DNA from 3 places in the Alicycliphilus soli genome. Region 2 is predicted to be linked to each of the others. Evidence: predicted binding sites of a transcription regulator. Region 2 holds the regulator's gene; each other region holds the start of a gene.
What was found. Region 2 encodes sigma-54, which starts transcription at its own class of promoters, with help from an activator protein. Its sites were predicted from a motif close to TGGCANGNAANCTGCTTT; they were not measured.
Positions count from the first base shown of each region.

Region 1 (5,314 bases), 530 kb from region 2:
AGCAGCCGGCCTCGCGCGCGACCACGGTCTCTATGCCCGCGGCGTCGAGCACACGCGCCGTCGCATGGTTGATGTTGGGCGCCATGGAGGGCTGCACGCAGCCCTCGAGCAGCAGCACCTTGCGCGCATGCGTGCGTGCGGGCCAGCTGCCCGGATCCTGGTGCACAGGCACCTTGGCGCGCAGGCGCTCGTGCAGCAGACCGCGCACGCTGCGGCCCAGCTTCATGGCCGGCGCGAACAGCGGCGAGGGCAGGCCCTCCTTGAGCACCCATCGCGTCGCACGTTCGGCGAGCGGGCGCGGCACCTTCTCCTCGACGATCTTGCGGCCTATGTCCACGAGGTGGCCGTACTGCACGCCGCTCGGGCAGGTACTCTCGCAGTTGCGGCAGGTCAGGCACCGATCCAGGTGCTGCTGGGTCTTGCGCGTGGGCGCCTGGCCCTCGAGCACCTGCTTGATCAGGTAGATGCGCCCGCGCGGGCCGTCGAGCTCGTCGCCGAGCAACTGGTAGGTGGGGCAGGTGGCGGTGCAAAAGCCGCAGTGCACGCATTTGCGCAGGATGGCCTCGGCCTCCTGGCCCTCGGGGGTGTTCTGGTACTCGGGGGCGAGCTGGGTCTGCATGGTGAATCCTTAACTCAATGGCTCCGCGCGGCGCCGGCCGGGCGGGCGCGCGCATGTGGCGATGGGCGCCGGCTTACAGCAGTCGGCCGGGGTTGAAGATGCCGGCCGGATCGAACGCGTCCTTGAGCCGTCTGTGGATGCCGACCAGGGCCGCAGAACCAAGATCAAAACCGGCCCCATCGCCATTCTGCTGGGCGCCGGAAGCTACGAAAAGAGAAGCACTTCCACCGACCTGCGCGGCCAGCTGGCGCAGCGCCGCGCCCTGCTCCGGCGCGGCCTGCACCCAGCGCAGACCGCCATGCCATTCGATGAGCGGCGCCGCCACACCCGCCGGCAGCACCAGCGCGGGCGCGGTCTGCGGCAGCGAGAGGCGCCACAGCGCGTGCTGCGGCGCACGCTGCGTGAACCAGGGCAGACGCTGGTCGCGGCAGGCCTGCCAGTCGTCCGGCACGTTGGGCGCGTCCTGCAGCTCGCCGCCCATGCCGCGGCAGGCGGCATCGACGGCCGCGCGCGCGCCGCGCAGGCGCACGTAGAGCCGACCCTGGCCGCCCTCCTCGACCCAGCAGCTGGCGTTGAGCGGCAAGGGCTTTGCGCCCCAGGCGTTCAGGCGCGCGAGCGCCTCGACCTGGTCGCAGTCAAAGCGCAGCGTGGCCTCGGCCGGCGGCACGGGCAGCACCTTGAGGCTGACCTCGGTGAGGATGCCCAGCTGCCCCCAGCTGCCGGCCATGAGGCGCGAGACGTCGTAGCCGGCCACGTTCTTCATGACCTGGCCACCAAAGCGCAGCAGCTCGCCACGGCCGTTGATGATCTCCACGCCGAGCACGTAGTCGCGCACCGCGCCCACGCTGGCGCGCGCCGGGCCCGACAGGCCGGCCGCAACCATGCCGCCCACGGTGCCCACGGCTGCGCCGCCCCTGGCAAAGCGCGGCGGCTCGAAAGGCAGGCTCTGGCCATGCTGGGCGAGCAGCGCCTCCAGCTCGGCCAGCGGCGTGCCCGCCAGGGCCGTGACCACAAGCTCGCTGGGCTCGTAGCTCACGATGCCCGCCAGCTGCCGCATCTCCAGCCGCTCGCCCACATGGTGCGGCGCGCCCGGGCCGTGAAAGTCCTTGGTGCCACCGCCGCAGATGCGCAGCGGGGCATGGCGCGCGGCGCTGTCGCGCACGCGGTCGATGATCTGGCTGAGGGCGGCTTGCATGGGGGGCGATGGTACTGCCGCAGCCCCGAAACGACGCCCCGGGCGGTTTTGATTTTTTTGAACGCCGGGCGTGAACACGGCGGCGCTGGGCGAAAAAAGGGCCCGCATGGAGCGGGCCCAAACACCTTGGAGGGTAGGTTGGTCGGTGTGACTCAGCGGTGGTAGGCCGTCTCGCCGTGGGCAGTGATGTCCAGGCCCTGGCGCTCGTCCTCCTCGGAGACGCGCAGGCCCACGATCAGGTCGGCGATCTTGTAGGCGATGAAGGACACCACACCCGACCACACGATGGTGAACAGCACGCTCTTGACCTGGATCCACACCTGCGCGCCCATGCTGAAGGTGTCGGGCGTGAGGCCGCCGGTACCACCCAGGCCCTGGGCCGCGAACACGCCGGTGAGGATGGCGCCGACGATGCCGCCCACGCCATGCACGCCGAAGACGTCGAAGGCGTCGTCCACCTTGAGCATGCGCTTCAAGCCACTCACGCCCCAGAGGCAGACCAGGCCGGCGATCAGACCGATGACGATGGCGCCCATGGGACCGACGAAGCCGGCGGCGGGCGTCACGGCCACCAGGCCGGCGACGGCGCCCGAGGCCGCGCCCAGCATCGAGGCCTTGCCCTTGTGCAGCGCCTCGCCGGCGCTCCAGCTCAGCGTCGCGGCGGCCGTGGCCAGCACGGTGTTGACGAAGGCCAGGCCCGCGGCAGCGTTGGCGGCACCGGCGGAGCCGGCGTTGAAGCCGAACCAGCCCACCCACAGCAGCGACGCACCGACCATGGTCAGCGTCAGCGAGTGCGGGGTGAACGCCTCGCGGCCGAAGCCAATGCGCTTGCCCACCATGTAGGCGCCCACCAGGCCGGCGATACCGGAGTTGATGTGCACCACGGTGCCGCCCGCGAAGTCGAGCGCGCCGTCAGCCCCGAGCAGGCCGCCGCCCCAGACGATGTGGGCCATGGGCACGTAGCTGAAGGTAAACCACAGCAGGGCGAAGATGAGCACGGCCGAGAAGCGCATGCGCTCGGCAAACGAGCCCACGACCAGCGCCACGGTGATGGCCGCGAACGTGCCCTGGAAGGCGAGGAACACGTATTCGGGGATGGTCGGCAGCGCGCCAAAGGTCTCCATGCTCACGCCCTTGAGGAAGACCTTGGCGAAGTCGCCGTAGAACTTGCCCTCGCCCGAGAACGCCAGGCTGTAGCCGTAGAGGGCCCACAGCAGCGACACCAGCGAGAACACCACGAACACCTGCATCAGCACCGACAGCATGTTCTTGGCGCGGCCCAGGCCGCCGTAGAACAGGGCCAGGCCCGGGATGATCATGAGGATCACGAGCAGCGTGGAGGTGAGCATCCACGCCGTGTCGCCCGAGTCGATCTTGGGCGCGGGGGCCTCGGCCGGCGCGGCCTCGGCGGCGGGGGCCGGGGCTGCGGCGGGCGCCGCATCGGGTGCGGGTGCGGCGGCGGCCGCCTCGGCCACCGGTTCGGTCGTGGCGGGCGCCTGCGCCAGGGCGGCGCCGCCGCCCATCAGCAGGCCCAGGCCCAGAGCCAGGGAAGCAATCAGTTTTCTCATGGCAAATCTCCGTGACTGGGGGTTACAGGGCCTGTCCACCGGTCTCGCCGGTGCGGATGCGCACGACCTGCTCCAGGTCGGAGACGAAGATCTTCCCGTCGCCGATCTTGCCGGTGCGGGCCGCGCCCTCGATGGCCTCGATGACGCGCTCGGCCAGCTCGTCGGCCACGGCGGCCTCGACCTTGACCTTGGGCAGGAAGTCCACGACATATTCGGCCCCGCGGTAGAGCTCGGTGTGGCCCTTCTGGCGGCCAAAGCCCTTGACCTCGGTGACGGTGATGCCCTGCACGCCGATGTCGGACAGCGCCTCGCGCACCTCGTCGAGCTTGAAGGGTTTGATGACGGCGGTGATCATTTTCATGACCGGCTCCTTTTGAAGAATTACAGGGTCTTGGTGAGGGTGACGATCAGGCGCGCCTTGTTCGCGTCGCCAAAAAAGCCCTTCTTGTTGGCGCCCGCGACGGCCGCGGACAGCGACAGGCCGGAGCCGAAGTCATAGGCACCGCCGAGGCTGTAATCGACATAGTTGGGCACGCCCAGGTCCTTGATGTCGCCGGCAAAGCGCGTGTAGCCCACGGCGGCCTTGAGCGTGACGGCGGGCGCCACTTCCTTGGCGAACGCCAGGTTCAGATAGCCCGTGCCGCGGCCGCGGTTGCCCGAGGACTTGGCGCCGGCCCAGCCGAAGTAGTCCTTGGACACGGTGTGCGAATACTTGGCCGTGAACGGGCCCCAGGTGGCCGCGCCGTACAGCTCGGTGGTGTTGCCGTTGTTGTTGCCGTGGTAGAGGTAGGTGAGCGCACCGACGTCCAGATCCACCTCGCCGGCCTTGAATTTGTAGCCGCCGTAGAAATCGGACTCGATGGAATTGCCCGCGAGCCAGTCCACGCTGGAGTTCCAGTTGCCCAGGTAGAAGCCGCTCTCGCCAAAGGTGTAGTCGAAGCCCCCCTGGATGGCCGGGTTGAAGCCCTTGATGCGGTTCACGTCCTGGTCCTGACCACGAAACTTGTAGTTGCTCGTCAGCGAGACGTTGGCCGTCAGCTCGGCGCTGGCCAGCATGGGCATGGCGGCCGCCACAAGGGCCAGGCTCAGGGACTTCAGGGTTGCGTAGGGCATGGATCCTCCGATAGGTGTTGAAAGCAGGTACAGCGCTCAATGCACAGACCGTGCCAACCCCAATCACAGGTACATTTGGCTGCAAACACGCATGGACGCCGTGGCGCCATGCACCAAGTTGGGGAGGGTTCACGCCATGAGTCTTGCTTTGGTGCAAAGCCGCGCCCTGCTGGGCCTGCAGGCGCCCAGCGTCACCGTGGAGGTGCATCTGGCCAACGGCCTGCCGAGCTTTGCGCTCGTGGGCCTGGCCGATGTCGAGGTCAAGGAGGCGCGCGAGCGCGTGCGCTCGGCGCTGCAGAACGCGGGCCTGGAGTTCCCCGCGAACAAGAAGATCACCGTGAACCTGGCGCCGGCCGACCTGCCCAAGGACTCGGGGCGCTTCGACCTGCCGATCGCGCTGGGCATATTGGCCGCCAGCGGGCAGATTGACCCGGCGCGCTTGGGCGGCTGGGAGTTTGCGGGCGAGCTGTCGCTGTCGGGCCAACTACGCCCGGTGCGCGGCGCCCTGGCCACCAGCCTGGCGCTGCGCGCGCAGCAGCTGCGCCTGGTGCTGCCGCCGGGCAGCGCCGAGGAGGCGGCCCTGGTGCCCGGCGCCGAGATCTGGCGCGCGCGCCACCTGCTGGACGTGGTGCGGCATTTTCTGCCCGCGGGCAGCACGCCCGAACCCGAACCCGAGGGCGACGACGACGGCTGGCGGCGCATGGTGGCCGCGCCGCCCGCAGTCCATGCCGATGGCCCCGATCTCGCCGACGTCAAGGGCCAGGCCGCCGCCAAGCGCGCGCTGGAGATCGCGGCCACAGGAGCACATGGGCTGCTGCT
Region 1 is NZ_CP160388.1:231,771-237,084, reverse strand. Features, by position in the region: gene glcF (glycolate oxidase subunit GlcF) at 1-619, opposite strand, end outside; gene glcE (glycolate oxidase subunit GlcE) at 693-1,814, opposite strand; gene amt (ammonium transporter) at 1,967-3,382, opposite strand; gene glnK (P-II family nitrogen regulator) at 3,405-3,743, opposite strand; gene ABUE11_RS01060 (TorF family putative porin) at 3,764-4,495, opposite strand; gene ABUE11_RS01055 (YifB family Mg chelatase-like AAA ATPase) at 4,632-5,314, shown strand, end outside.
Region 1: ABUE11_RS01060 (TorF family putative porin) is a predicted target of sigma-54. The motif match lies at 4,534-4,551, and genes of this name have one in related genera.

Region 2 (5,314 bases):
CTCGGGGTGATCGTCGGGCTTGGGGCCGCCCTGGCCGTGGCCGTCTACGTGACCAAGGTGCCCGTCCCCTTCCTGAACAAGAATGGCGTGCGCGTGCCGGGGCAGGATGCCGCCGAAGCCAAGCGCAACCAGAACTGGGACCCGAACGCGCCGTTGTACGGCAAGAACCCGGCCAGGCCCGTCACGCCGGAGCCTCCGGCGCCGGAGGCTCCTGCCACGAGTCCCTCGGCCGCTTCGGCCACACCCGAGACGCCGACGGCAGCGGCTCCGGCCGCATCGGTGCCGAACGCCCGCAAGGAGACCGCAGCCCCGTCTGCCGACCCGCTCGGCGATCTGGCGCGCGCCAAGTCCCGGGAGGCGCCCGCCGTGACCGCCGATCCGTTCGAGTACTTCGTCCAGGCCGGCGCGTTCCGCACCCAGCAGGATGCCGATGCCCAGCGTGCCAAGCTCGCCATGCTGGGCTGGGAGGCGCGCGTGAGCGAGCGCGAGGCCAATGGCCGCACGGTGTTCAGGGTGCGCATAGGCCCGTTCGGCAAGCGCGACGATGCCGAATCGCTCAAGCAGAAGCTTGACGGCGCAGGCGTCGATTCGGCCTTGGTGCGCGTGCAGCGCTGAACTTTTGTCCCCGCCCTGGCTCACATGCAGCCATACCGTCCCAGGAGTGTTGACCATCCATGAAACGCCGTGAGTTTTCCCTCTCCGCCGCCGCGCTGGCCGCCGGTGGCCTGTCTCTGCCCGCCCTGGCCCAGCCCCGTGAGGGCAAGGACTTCCGCAGGCTGGCCAAGCCCGCCCCCAGCGAGGCGCCCACGGGCAAGATCGAGGTGGTGGAGTTCTTTGGCTATTTCTGCCCGCATTGCAACTCGTTCGAGCCCATGCTCAATGCCTGGGCCAAGAAGCTGCCCGCAGATGTGGTCTTTCACCATGTGCCGGTGAACTTCAACGCCAAGACCGTGCCCATGCAAAAGCTCTACTACACGCTGGAGGGCCTGGGCAAGCTCGACACCCTGCACAGCCAGGCATTCCGTTACATCCATGTGGAGCGCAAGCCGCTGCAGGAGGACGCGCAGATCTTCGCCTGGGCCAACGCCCAGGGGCTGGACATGACCAAGTTCAAGGAGATGTACAACTCGTTTGGAGTGGCCAACCAGGTGCGCAAGGCCACGCAGCTGCAGCAGGCCTATGACGTCGAGGGCGTGCCCGCCATGGGGGTGGCCGGGCGCTACTACGTCGACGGCACCATGGCCGGCAGCATGGACAACGTGCTGCGCATCGTCGATCAGCTGGTTGCGCAGGTGCGCAAGGGTTGAAGTCGCTGCCGCCAGGTACCGCGGAGCGCGCCCCTCGGGCGCGCTTTTTTTTGGTCCTGCCGTCGCGACGGCGCGGGAACGCGGGGTCGTCAGTACAATGATCGCAAGAATCGTGCCCTATGAAAATCCGACCGTCCTCCCTCCTTTTGTATGGCGCCCTGGCGCTGGCCTGTCTGCCTGCGGCGCATGCCGAGAAGGCTGACCGGGGAAAGCCCATGAACATCGAGGCCGATGCGCTGCGCCACGATGAGCTCAAGCAGACCAGCGTGTTCACCGGCCATGTGGTCATGACCAAGGGCACCATCGTGCTGCGCGGCGCGCAGCTGGAGGTGCGTCAGGATCCCGAGGGCTATCAGCATGGCGTGGTGACGGCCGAGCCGGGCAAGCGCGCCTTCTTCCGCCAGAAGCGCGACACGCCGCCGGGCGCGCCCGATGAATATGTCGAGGGCGAGGGCGAGGTCATCGAGTACGACGGCCGTACCGACATCGTCAAGCTCATCCGCCGTGCCGAGCTGCGCCGCTACCGCGAGGCCACGCTGGCCGACGAGCTGACGGGGGCGCTCATCGTCTACAACAACATCACCGACGTCTTCACCGTGGATGGCCAGAAGGCCACGCCGGGCGGCGACAGGAACGGCGCCTCCGGTGGCCGCGTGCGTGCGGTGCTGGCACCCAAGGAGCAGCCGCCGGCCGCGCCGGCGCCCGCCGAGCCACCCGCGCTGCGCGCCACCCCCAGCCTGGGTGACGGCAAGTGAGCGCGGCCATGGACGAGACGCGTGTTCGCGCCGCCGCCACTGCCAACGGCGGCAGCCGGCTGGAGGCACTGCACCTGCAGAAGTCCTACGGCAGCCGCAAGGTGGTCAAGGATGTGTCGCTGGTCGTGCAAAAGGGCGAGGTCGTGGGGCTGCTCGGCCCCAATGGCGCGGGCAAGACCACCTCGTTCTACATGATCGTGGGCCTAGTGCGCAGTGACGGCGGCGACATCCGCATCGACGGCCAGTCGGTGGCCAACATGCCCATACACCGGCGCTCGCGCCTGGGTCTGTCCTATCTGCCGCAGGAGGCCTCGATCTTTCGCAAGCTCAACGTCGAGGACAACGTGCGTGCCGTGCTCGAGCTGCAGACCGATGCCTCCGGCAAGCCCCTGGCGCGCGACGAGATCGAGCGCCAGCTCACCGGCCTGCTGCAGGAGCTGCGCGTGGAGCATCTGCGCCAGTCGCCGGCCCTGGCGCTCTCGGGTGGTGAGCGCCGGCGCGTGGAGATCGCGCGCGCCCTGGCCACACAGCCGCGCTTCATCCTGCTCGACGAGCCCTTTGCCGGCATCGACCCCATTGCCGTGATCGAGATCCAGCGCATCATCGGCTTTCTCAAGGAGCGCGGCATCGGCGTCCTGATCACCGACCACAACGTGCGCGAGACCCTGGGCATTTGCGATCACGCCTTCATCATCAGCGAGGGACGGGTGCTCGCGCAGGGCACGCCGTCGGACATCGTGGACAACGCGGAAGTGCGCCGGGTCTACCTCGGCGAGCATTTCCGCATGTGAGCGGGATGCAGGCATGTGACACGGGGCATGGAGTGAAAGAGAGGGCATGAAACCGAATCTGTCGCTGCGTGTCTCGCAGCATCTGGCGCTCACGCCGCAGCTGCAGCAGTCCATTCGCCTGCTGCAGCTGTCCACGCTGGAGCTGGCCCAGGAGGTCGAGCAGATGCTGGACGAGAACCCGTTTCTCGAGCTCTCGTCCGACGACGGGGCGCCCGAGCCCGACCCTCAGGCCCCTGCTGATGCTACATATTCAGAAGCTACCAACGCTGACCAGATAAGCGCTGGAGACGAAAATGACGTGGAAACTCCGGCCGTCGATACGCCCGACGACTGGGAGGGCGACGGCAGCATGGACGCGGCCGTCGAAGACGGCGAATGGGGCGGCGATGGCACGGTGCGCAGCGGCTCCGGCGCCGATGAGGACGAGGCCGACGCCGCCGACCTGGCGCGCAGCCACGAGTCGCTGACCGACTACCTGCACCGCCAGGCCCTGTCGCTGCGCCTGTCCGAGCTCGACCGCGCTGCGCTGCGCTTTCTCATCGAATCGCTGAACGACGACGGCTACCTGGAAGACACGCTGGAGTCGCTGGCCGTGGGCCTGGCCGGAGCCGACGATGCCGAGCAGCTCGACGAGCTGGTGCACCGCTTCACCGTCGCCCTGGGTCTGCTGCAAAGCCTGGAGCCCACCGGCGTGGGCGCGCGCGATCTCGCCGAATGCCTGACGCTGCAGCTGCACGCCATGAACCTCCACGAGGAGGGCGACCCGGCCGTGGTGGAGGCGGCGCTGCGCATCTGCCGCCAGCCGCTGGACCTGCTGGCCAAGCGCGACCTGCGCCGCCTCAGTCAGCTGTGCGCGACCGGCGAGGAGGACACGCGCCAGGCCATGGCGCTGATCGCGCGGCTGGAGCCGCGCCCGGGCCGGCGCTTTGCCGACGTGGAGCGCAATGCCATCGTGCCCGACGTGATCGTCCGAAAGACCGGACGCGGCGCGCAGCAGAGCTTCAGCGTGCAGCTCAATCCCGACGTCATGCCGCGGCTGCGCGTGCACGACATCTATGCCAGTGCCCTGCGCGGTGGTCGGGGCGGTGAGGGCCATCAGGCGCTGCAGGCGCGACTGCAGGAGGCGCGCTGGTTCATCAAGAACATTCAGCAGCGCTTTGACACCATATTGCGCGTCTCGCGCGCCATCGTGGAGCGGCAGAAGAACTTCTTCGTGCATGGCGAGCTGGCCATGCGCCCGATGGTGCTGCGCGAGATCGCAGACGAGCTCGGCCTGCACGAATCGACCATCTCGCGCGTGACCACGGCCAAGTACATGGCCACGCCCCAGGGCACGTTCGAGCTCAAGTATTTCTTCGGCTCGGGTCTGGGAACGGAGACCGGCGGCAACGCATCGAGCACGGCGGTGCGTGCACTCATCAAGCAGTTCGTCGCGGCGGAGGACGCGCGCAAGCCGCTGTCGGACAACCAGATCGCCGAGATGCTCAAGGAGCAGGGCATCGAGTGCGCACGCCGCACCGTGGCCAAGTACCGCGAGGCGCTCAAGATCGCGCCGGCCAATCTGCGCAAGGCGCTCTGACAACGAAAGGCCACATGGCACGCATCATTTTCGAACTTCCGGCTTCGTTCGGCTTCTGCACCGAACTGCAGGTCTACATCAGCCATGTCAACCAGGGCGGACATCTGGACAACGCACAGCTGCTCAGCCTCGTGTCGGAGGCGCGCGTGCGCTTCTTTCGCTCGCTGGGCTACACCGAGGGCAATGTGCAGGGCCTGGCCACCGTCGTCGGCGACATGCTGGCGCAGTACAAGTCCGAGGCCTTCCATGGAGAGACCCTGCGTGTGGAGATGACGCCCCAGGACTTCAACCGCTATGGCTTCGACCTGGTGTTCCGCATGACCGAGGTGTCCGCGGGCCGCGAGGTGGCGCGCGGCAAGACCGGCATCGTCTTCATCGACCGCGTGGGGCGCAAGCCCGCACCGATTCCCGACTCGGTGCGCGAACTGCTCCTGGCCGTGGCGGCCCGCTGACCCAGGGCAGGAGCGCCAGACGCATGGCGAGCTGCGGGGGATGGGCCCCGCTTCTGCATGGTGACGCTGCGGGGGCGCTCAGACTCTCCGCCTCTTGGCCGCACCGCTGCGCTTCGCAAGTACGAGGCCGAAAAGCGCTGTGCCGAGCAACGCCAGTGACGCCGGCTCGGGGACTGGTCGTGCCATGTCGACGACGATGTCATCGATAAGGAATTCAGGGATGTCACCGTCCCCTTGGGCCGTGAAAACCACGGACACGAGATCGGTGAACGACGCGGGAAGAACGAACAGACTCCAGTCGTACGGCGCCTCTGAATCCAGCACAACCGAGGTGAACACCGTCCCGCCACCGACGAGATGGCCGACTATGTCGATGCCGAACGCAACGCTGTAGTCGATCACCGGTAGCGACGGTTCATAGTTTTCCGTT
Region 2 is NZ_CP160388.1:3,543,418-3,548,731, reverse strand. Features, by position in the region: gene ABUE11_RS16765 (SPOR domain-containing protein) at 1-615, shown strand, start outside; gene ABUE11_RS16760 (thiol:disulfide interchange protein DsbA/DsbL) at 675-1,307, shown strand; gene lptA (lipopolysaccharide transport periplasmic protein LptA) at 1,427-2,062, shown strand; gene lptB (LPS export ABC transporter ATP-binding protein) at 2,071-2,853, shown strand; gene ABUE11_RS16745 (RNA polymerase factor sigma-54) at 2,900-4,432, shown strand; gene ABUE11_RS16740 (thioesterase family protein) at 4,447-4,884, shown strand; gene ABUE11_RS16735 (PEP-CTERM sorting domain-containing protein) at 4,963-5,314, opposite strand, start outside.

Region 3 (5,314 bases), 270 kb from region 2:
CGCCGCGAGCTCCTTGTGCCGCGCCATCTCCTTGCCTTGGTCGTAGGTGAGCGTCTGGCGCATGGGCTCGGCGATCTGGCGCAGCTTGTTGGTAAACGCGGCAAGCGCACTCTCGGCCGAAGCGTCGGGCATCTTGCACAGCAGTACCAGGCGGGTCGAACGCTCCACCAACACGCCCACAGCAGACTTGTTACCCGCTCCCTTGATCAGGTCGCCCTCCCAGTGGCCCGGCATCACGCGGTCATTGACCTCGGGCGGGCGCACATGGATAGAGACCATGTCGGGAATCTGCCCGCGCCTGTCCTGGCCCGCCGACCGGGGGCGGCGCGTACTCTTGCCCTGGCGCAAGAGCGAGATGAGCTGGCGACGCAACTCCCCTCGCGGGTAGGCATAGATGGCGGTGTAGATGCTCTCGTGGCTGGCGTGCATGGCCGAATCGTTGGGGTACATGCGCTTGAGTGTGCGGGCAATTTGCTGAGGCGACCACAACCAGCTGAGCATGGTGCTCACCAGGTACCACAGACAACCATCGCCATGCAGTTTGGGCAAGGGGCGGGAGTCAATGCGTCGCTGCGTGCACAGGCGTTGGGCCACTGCGCTGGCGTAGCTGCCTTCGCAGGCATTGCGCCGCAGCTCGCGGCTGATGGTGCTGGGGCTGCGCCCTTGCAGCTTGCCAATGGCCCTGAGGCTCCAGCCCTGCTGGTGCAGCGAGGCCAGCGTCATTCTCTCTTCAGGCTGCAAGTGCGTGTATGTCGATCCCATTTGCGTACATTACCCCGGGTGCGGGTGTTGCACTTCGGAGTTGAGACCGCCACGCAATAAGTTGTAATCCGACCCCAATTATTCCAAAGGGGGCAATTGGAATACGGGCCCAGCCAAGTCAATCCAAAAAGCCGTCCACCGGCGCATAACCCACAATGTGCAGTTGCTCATCCAACAGAGCCACCCAGTCTTTGGTCTTGCTGCTGGTCAGGGGCAGGTAGCGCAGTTGTGCGGGCGCAAGGCCGGTTTTGTCGATGGCGGCCTGCAGGGTGGCGGCGTCCTGCGGGCGGCGCGCCAGCAGTTCGGTGATGGGTTTGGCGCGCTGGTTCATCGCGGCTTGTGCGGCTGGCCAGGGCTGCCACCAATCTGGGCGCATGGCCGGGCTGATGCCTTGCAGGCCCAGCTCCACGCTGCGCATGAACTCGTCGCTGCCTGCCGCCTTGCGCGTGCCCACCTGCTGCACGCCCCACCAGGGCAGGCGCTGCAACCCCGCAGGGGCTTGGGGCAGATGGTCGGTTTGCACCTCGGGCGCGGTGACGATGACCAGGCGATCGGTCTCAAACGCCAGCACCACCGGGCGCGCCAGCCACAGGCTGTGCAGGCCGTAGAGCAGCGCGGCCAACTGCACCAGGCCGACGAGCGAAAAATCCAGCCAGCGCTCGCGCAGCGATTTGCGCGGGCTGGCCAGGATCAGGGTCAGAAGCGGCCCACACACCACATCCACCCCGAGCAGCAAGACAAAAATGCTCCCTACGCCCAACATAGTCTGCCAAGGCTGCGGGTACAGCAGGCCATAGACCAAGGCGGCAGAGGCCAAGGCCACCACCAGGGAAATCAATAAGTGGCGCAGCGCATAGCGAACGGCAAAACGCAGGCGGGAATCCGAAGCGGGCATGAAGGCAAACAGGCAGGCAGACAGGCAGGCCAACAATCAACGGCATTCCGCCGGCGCGTACTTGGCGGGCAGGGTTCCAGTGCCGCTCACCAGCCCCCGGTTGGTGGCCGTGGCGCGGGTGCTGGAGGCGCAGGCCCAGTCCAGCGCGCCGGTCACACCCGGAGCAATCAGGGCGCCCCGCACATTGGGCGTGAAGATCAGCGTGCGGCCCTGGGCGTCGCCCGGCAGGCCCGAGGCTGCGCCAGCGGTGGTCACCGTCACAATGCCTTGGGTGGTGTGCATCTGGATGTTGGCCACGAACTTGGAGCGTTTTTGCGCCACCGGGCGGGCGTTGTATTCATTGGCCAGGCCGGTCACGGCGCCCACGCCGCCGGTCTGGAAGGCCTCGGTCACCGCCGCCTTGGCCGAGGTGCCGGCCACCATGACCTCGGTGATCTTGGCGCGCGTGGTGTAGTCCTGATAGGCCGGCAGGGCAATGGCGGCCAGAATGCCGATGATGGCCACCACAATCATCAGCTCGATCAGGGTGAAGCCGCTGTGTGGGTGGGCGTGGGGGCGGGGGTGCTGGTGCATGGCCATGCTCCTGCGGGTCAAGGGCGTGAAAGGGAATGGCCGCGCCTGGGGCAGCCGCCGTGCCGTGCGTGCCACGGCCTGCGGCGCGGCCATGAAAAACCCCGCCGCAGCGGGGTGGTTCGTTGAGCCAACGCCATGCGCAAGGGCATGGCGGCTGGCCATTAACGGCACTCGGACGGTGCGTACTTGGCGGGCAGGGGGGTCGCAGGCGCGACAGCGTTGTTGCCCAAGCCGCGCGCGGTCGACGTGGTGTTGGTAGACGAGGTGCAGGCCCAGTCGATGGCACCCGTGGCACCAGCGGCCAACGCAACGTTGTTCACATTCGGCCGAAACACCACGTTCGTGCCAGCGGCGTCGGTCGGCAGGCCGGAGGTGGCCGCAGCAGCCGTGGTCACGGTGATATCGCCGGTTGCGGTATCGATCGTGATGCCACCAACGAACTTGCTGGTCTTCTCGGCGGCAGGGCGGGCGTTGTATTCCGTCGCCGCAGCGGTCACGCCGGCCAGGCTGTCGCTTTGGAAGGCTTCGCTGATCAGGCTCTTGGGCGAGGATGCAGCAATGAGCACCTCCGAGACCTTGGAGCGCACGGTGTAGTCTTGATACGCCGGCAAGGCCACGGCAGCCAAAATGCCGATGATCGCCACCACGATCATCAGTTCGATCAGGGTAAAGCCCTTTTGCAGTTGCGTTTTCATTGCAAACTCCTCTTTGAAAAACGGGCACGGGGCCCGGACGCAGACTGCAACGCAAGCGCCGTGCCAGCCTGCGGCGCCGTGCCTGCGGGCCAGATGTATCCATTTGTCGTCAACACAAAAGGACACATCACGTTACGTCGCTGCCATGTTGCGACAAACGGTTGCGACATGTCGCAAATTTTGCGCGACACCAACATCTGGCGGGTGCGCCCCATAGAATCGCCCCATGTCCATTGCGCCCACCGCCCCCTGCATCAGCCTGCACACCGCCGCCGTGCTCACGGGGCGCAGCCTGCGCACCTGGCAGCGGCGCATCGAGGAAGGGGCCGTGCCGCGCCTGGGCGATGAGCGCGGGCGGGCGCTGGTGGCGGTCGATGCGGTGCTGCCGGCGCTGGCGCTGCCGCTGGGCGAGGCGGAGGTCGCGCTGCTGGTGCGCGCCGACCACGGCGAGGCGGCTGCCCAGGCCGAGCTGGGCGCGCTGTTTGCGCTGGCCGCCCTGCGCGGCCCCGAGGACGCGACCGCCCACCTGGGGCCTGCCCTGCATTTTTTGACCCGCGCCGCCGACCAGGGCGAGGCCGACGCCATGCACTGGCTGGGCCTGCTGCACGCGGCCGGGCTGTGCGATGCGGCCGAGCGCGACGCCCAGGCCCTGATGTGGGTGGCCAGGGCCGCGGCGCATGGCCATGCGATTGCGGCGCGGCAGGTGGCGGCGCTGCTGCCTGCGGGTGGCGGCAGTCAGGCTGCGCAGCAATAAAGATAGCTGCCGACGCTTGCCGGGCAAGGGCTGGAGCCCATTTTTGCCTGATTTTTGAGATGCCTCAGAGGGCACCTAGGAATACCACGCCATTCCGGCGAAAGCCGGAATGACGGTGATCTGAGGTATGTGCCTGATCAGATCCCTCTACGCTTTGGTGTAGAGGGAGAAGCGGCCGCCAGCCCCGTCAGCATGGTGAAGCCTTCCATGGAAAACCTGTGTAGATACCTGTGCCCTCTGCGGTGGTGCCGGGCCTGCGGTGTCGATGCTTGGGTGCCGGCAGAATGCCGGCGCTCCCGGGGCGCTCCCGGGGGCGTTCAGGCCGCAGGCCAGTCGAGCGTGATGCGGCAGCCGGCGCCGGGCCGGGCCGTGGCGCCTATGGTGGCGCCGTGGCGCTGGGCTATGGCGCGGCACAGCGCAAGGCCGGCGCCCACGCCGGCAAAGTCGGCCTCGCGGTGCAGGCGCTGGAAGACGCCGAACAGCTGCCCGGCGCGCGCATCGTCAAAGCCCACGCCGTTGTCCTGCACGGTGATGTGCACGCGCCCCGGCGCCGCCGCCTGGGCATGGATGGTGACCTGCGCCTCGGCCACGCCGCACGTGAACTTGAGGGCGTTGGCCAGCAGCTCCGTCAGCAGCTGGGCGAGTTGCTCGGCATCGGCCTGCACGGCGGGCATGGCGGGGGCGATGTGCCATTGCAGGCCCTCGACCGCGCTGCCCAGGGCGGCGCGCGCCTGATCGACGGCGGCGCCCAGGTCCACGCCCTGCAGCCGCAGCGGCGCGCGCTGGGCGCGCGATATCGCCTGCAGGCCGTCGATCATCAGGGCCATGCGGCGCGCGGACTGCTCCATGGTGGCGAGGAAGTCCAGCGCCTCGTCCACCTGGGGGTGCTGGCCTGCGGGGAGCTCCTGCAGCAGCTCGCGCACGAGGGCGCCGTAGGAGGTGACATGACGCAGCGGCGCGCGCAGGTCGTGCGAGACGCCGCGCAGATAGTCCTCCTGCGCGGCGCTCATGCGGGCGATCTGTTCGTGCGCGGCGGCCAGCTCGGCCTGCAGGGTGGCGAGGGTGGGTGGGGGGGCGTCGTCCGTCATGGGGTGGCGGGGAATGGGGGCTGTCGCTCCCTCTCCCGCGGGCGGGAGAGGGCTGGGGTGAGGGTGTTTTTCATGAGCGTGGCGCTCAAACTACCCCCTCACCCCTGCCCTCTCCCCCAGGGGGGAGAGGGAGTTTGGGAGTCAGGGAAGGCCGGCGTCACCTGGCCTGCTTGGCCGGGCGCTGCCAGCCCGCGATGCTGACCTGCTTGCCGCGCGCCACGCTCAGGGCGCCGGGGGGCGTGTCCTTGGTGATGGTGGAGCCGCCGCCCACGGTGCCGCCCGCGCCCAGGGTGACGGGCGCGACCAGCACGCAGTTGCTGCCCACGTGCACGTCGGCCTCTATCACGGTGCGGTGCTTGTTCGCGCCGTCGTAGTTGGCGGTGATGCTGCCCGCGCCGTAGTTGACACGCTCGCCCACGGTGGCGTCGCCCAGGTAGGCCAGGTGGTTGGCCTTGGCGCCGGCGGCCAGGCTGGAGTTCTTGACCTCGACGAAGTTGCCGATGTGCACCTCGCGCCCCAGGTCGGCGCCCGGGCGCAGGCGCGCGAA
Region 3 is NZ_CP160388.1:3,278,410-3,283,723, forward strand. Features, by position in the region: gene ABUE11_RS15450 (IS30 family transposase) at 1-762, opposite strand, end outside; gene ABUE11_RS15455 (hypothetical protein) at 881-1,657, opposite strand; gene ABUE11_RS15460 (pilin) at 1,694-2,230, opposite strand; gene ABUE11_RS15465 (pilin) at 2,392-2,925, opposite strand; gene ABUE11_RS15470 (hypothetical protein) at 3,152-3,679, shown strand; gene ABUE11_RS15475 (ATP-binding protein) at 3,997-4,767, opposite strand; gene glmU (bifunctional UDP-N-acetylglucosamine diphosphorylase/glucosamine-1-phosphate N-acetyltransferase GlmU) at 4,925-5,314, opposite strand, start outside.
Region 3: ABUE11_RS15465 (pilin) is a predicted target of sigma-54. The motif match lies at 2,974-2,991, and genes of this name have one in related genera.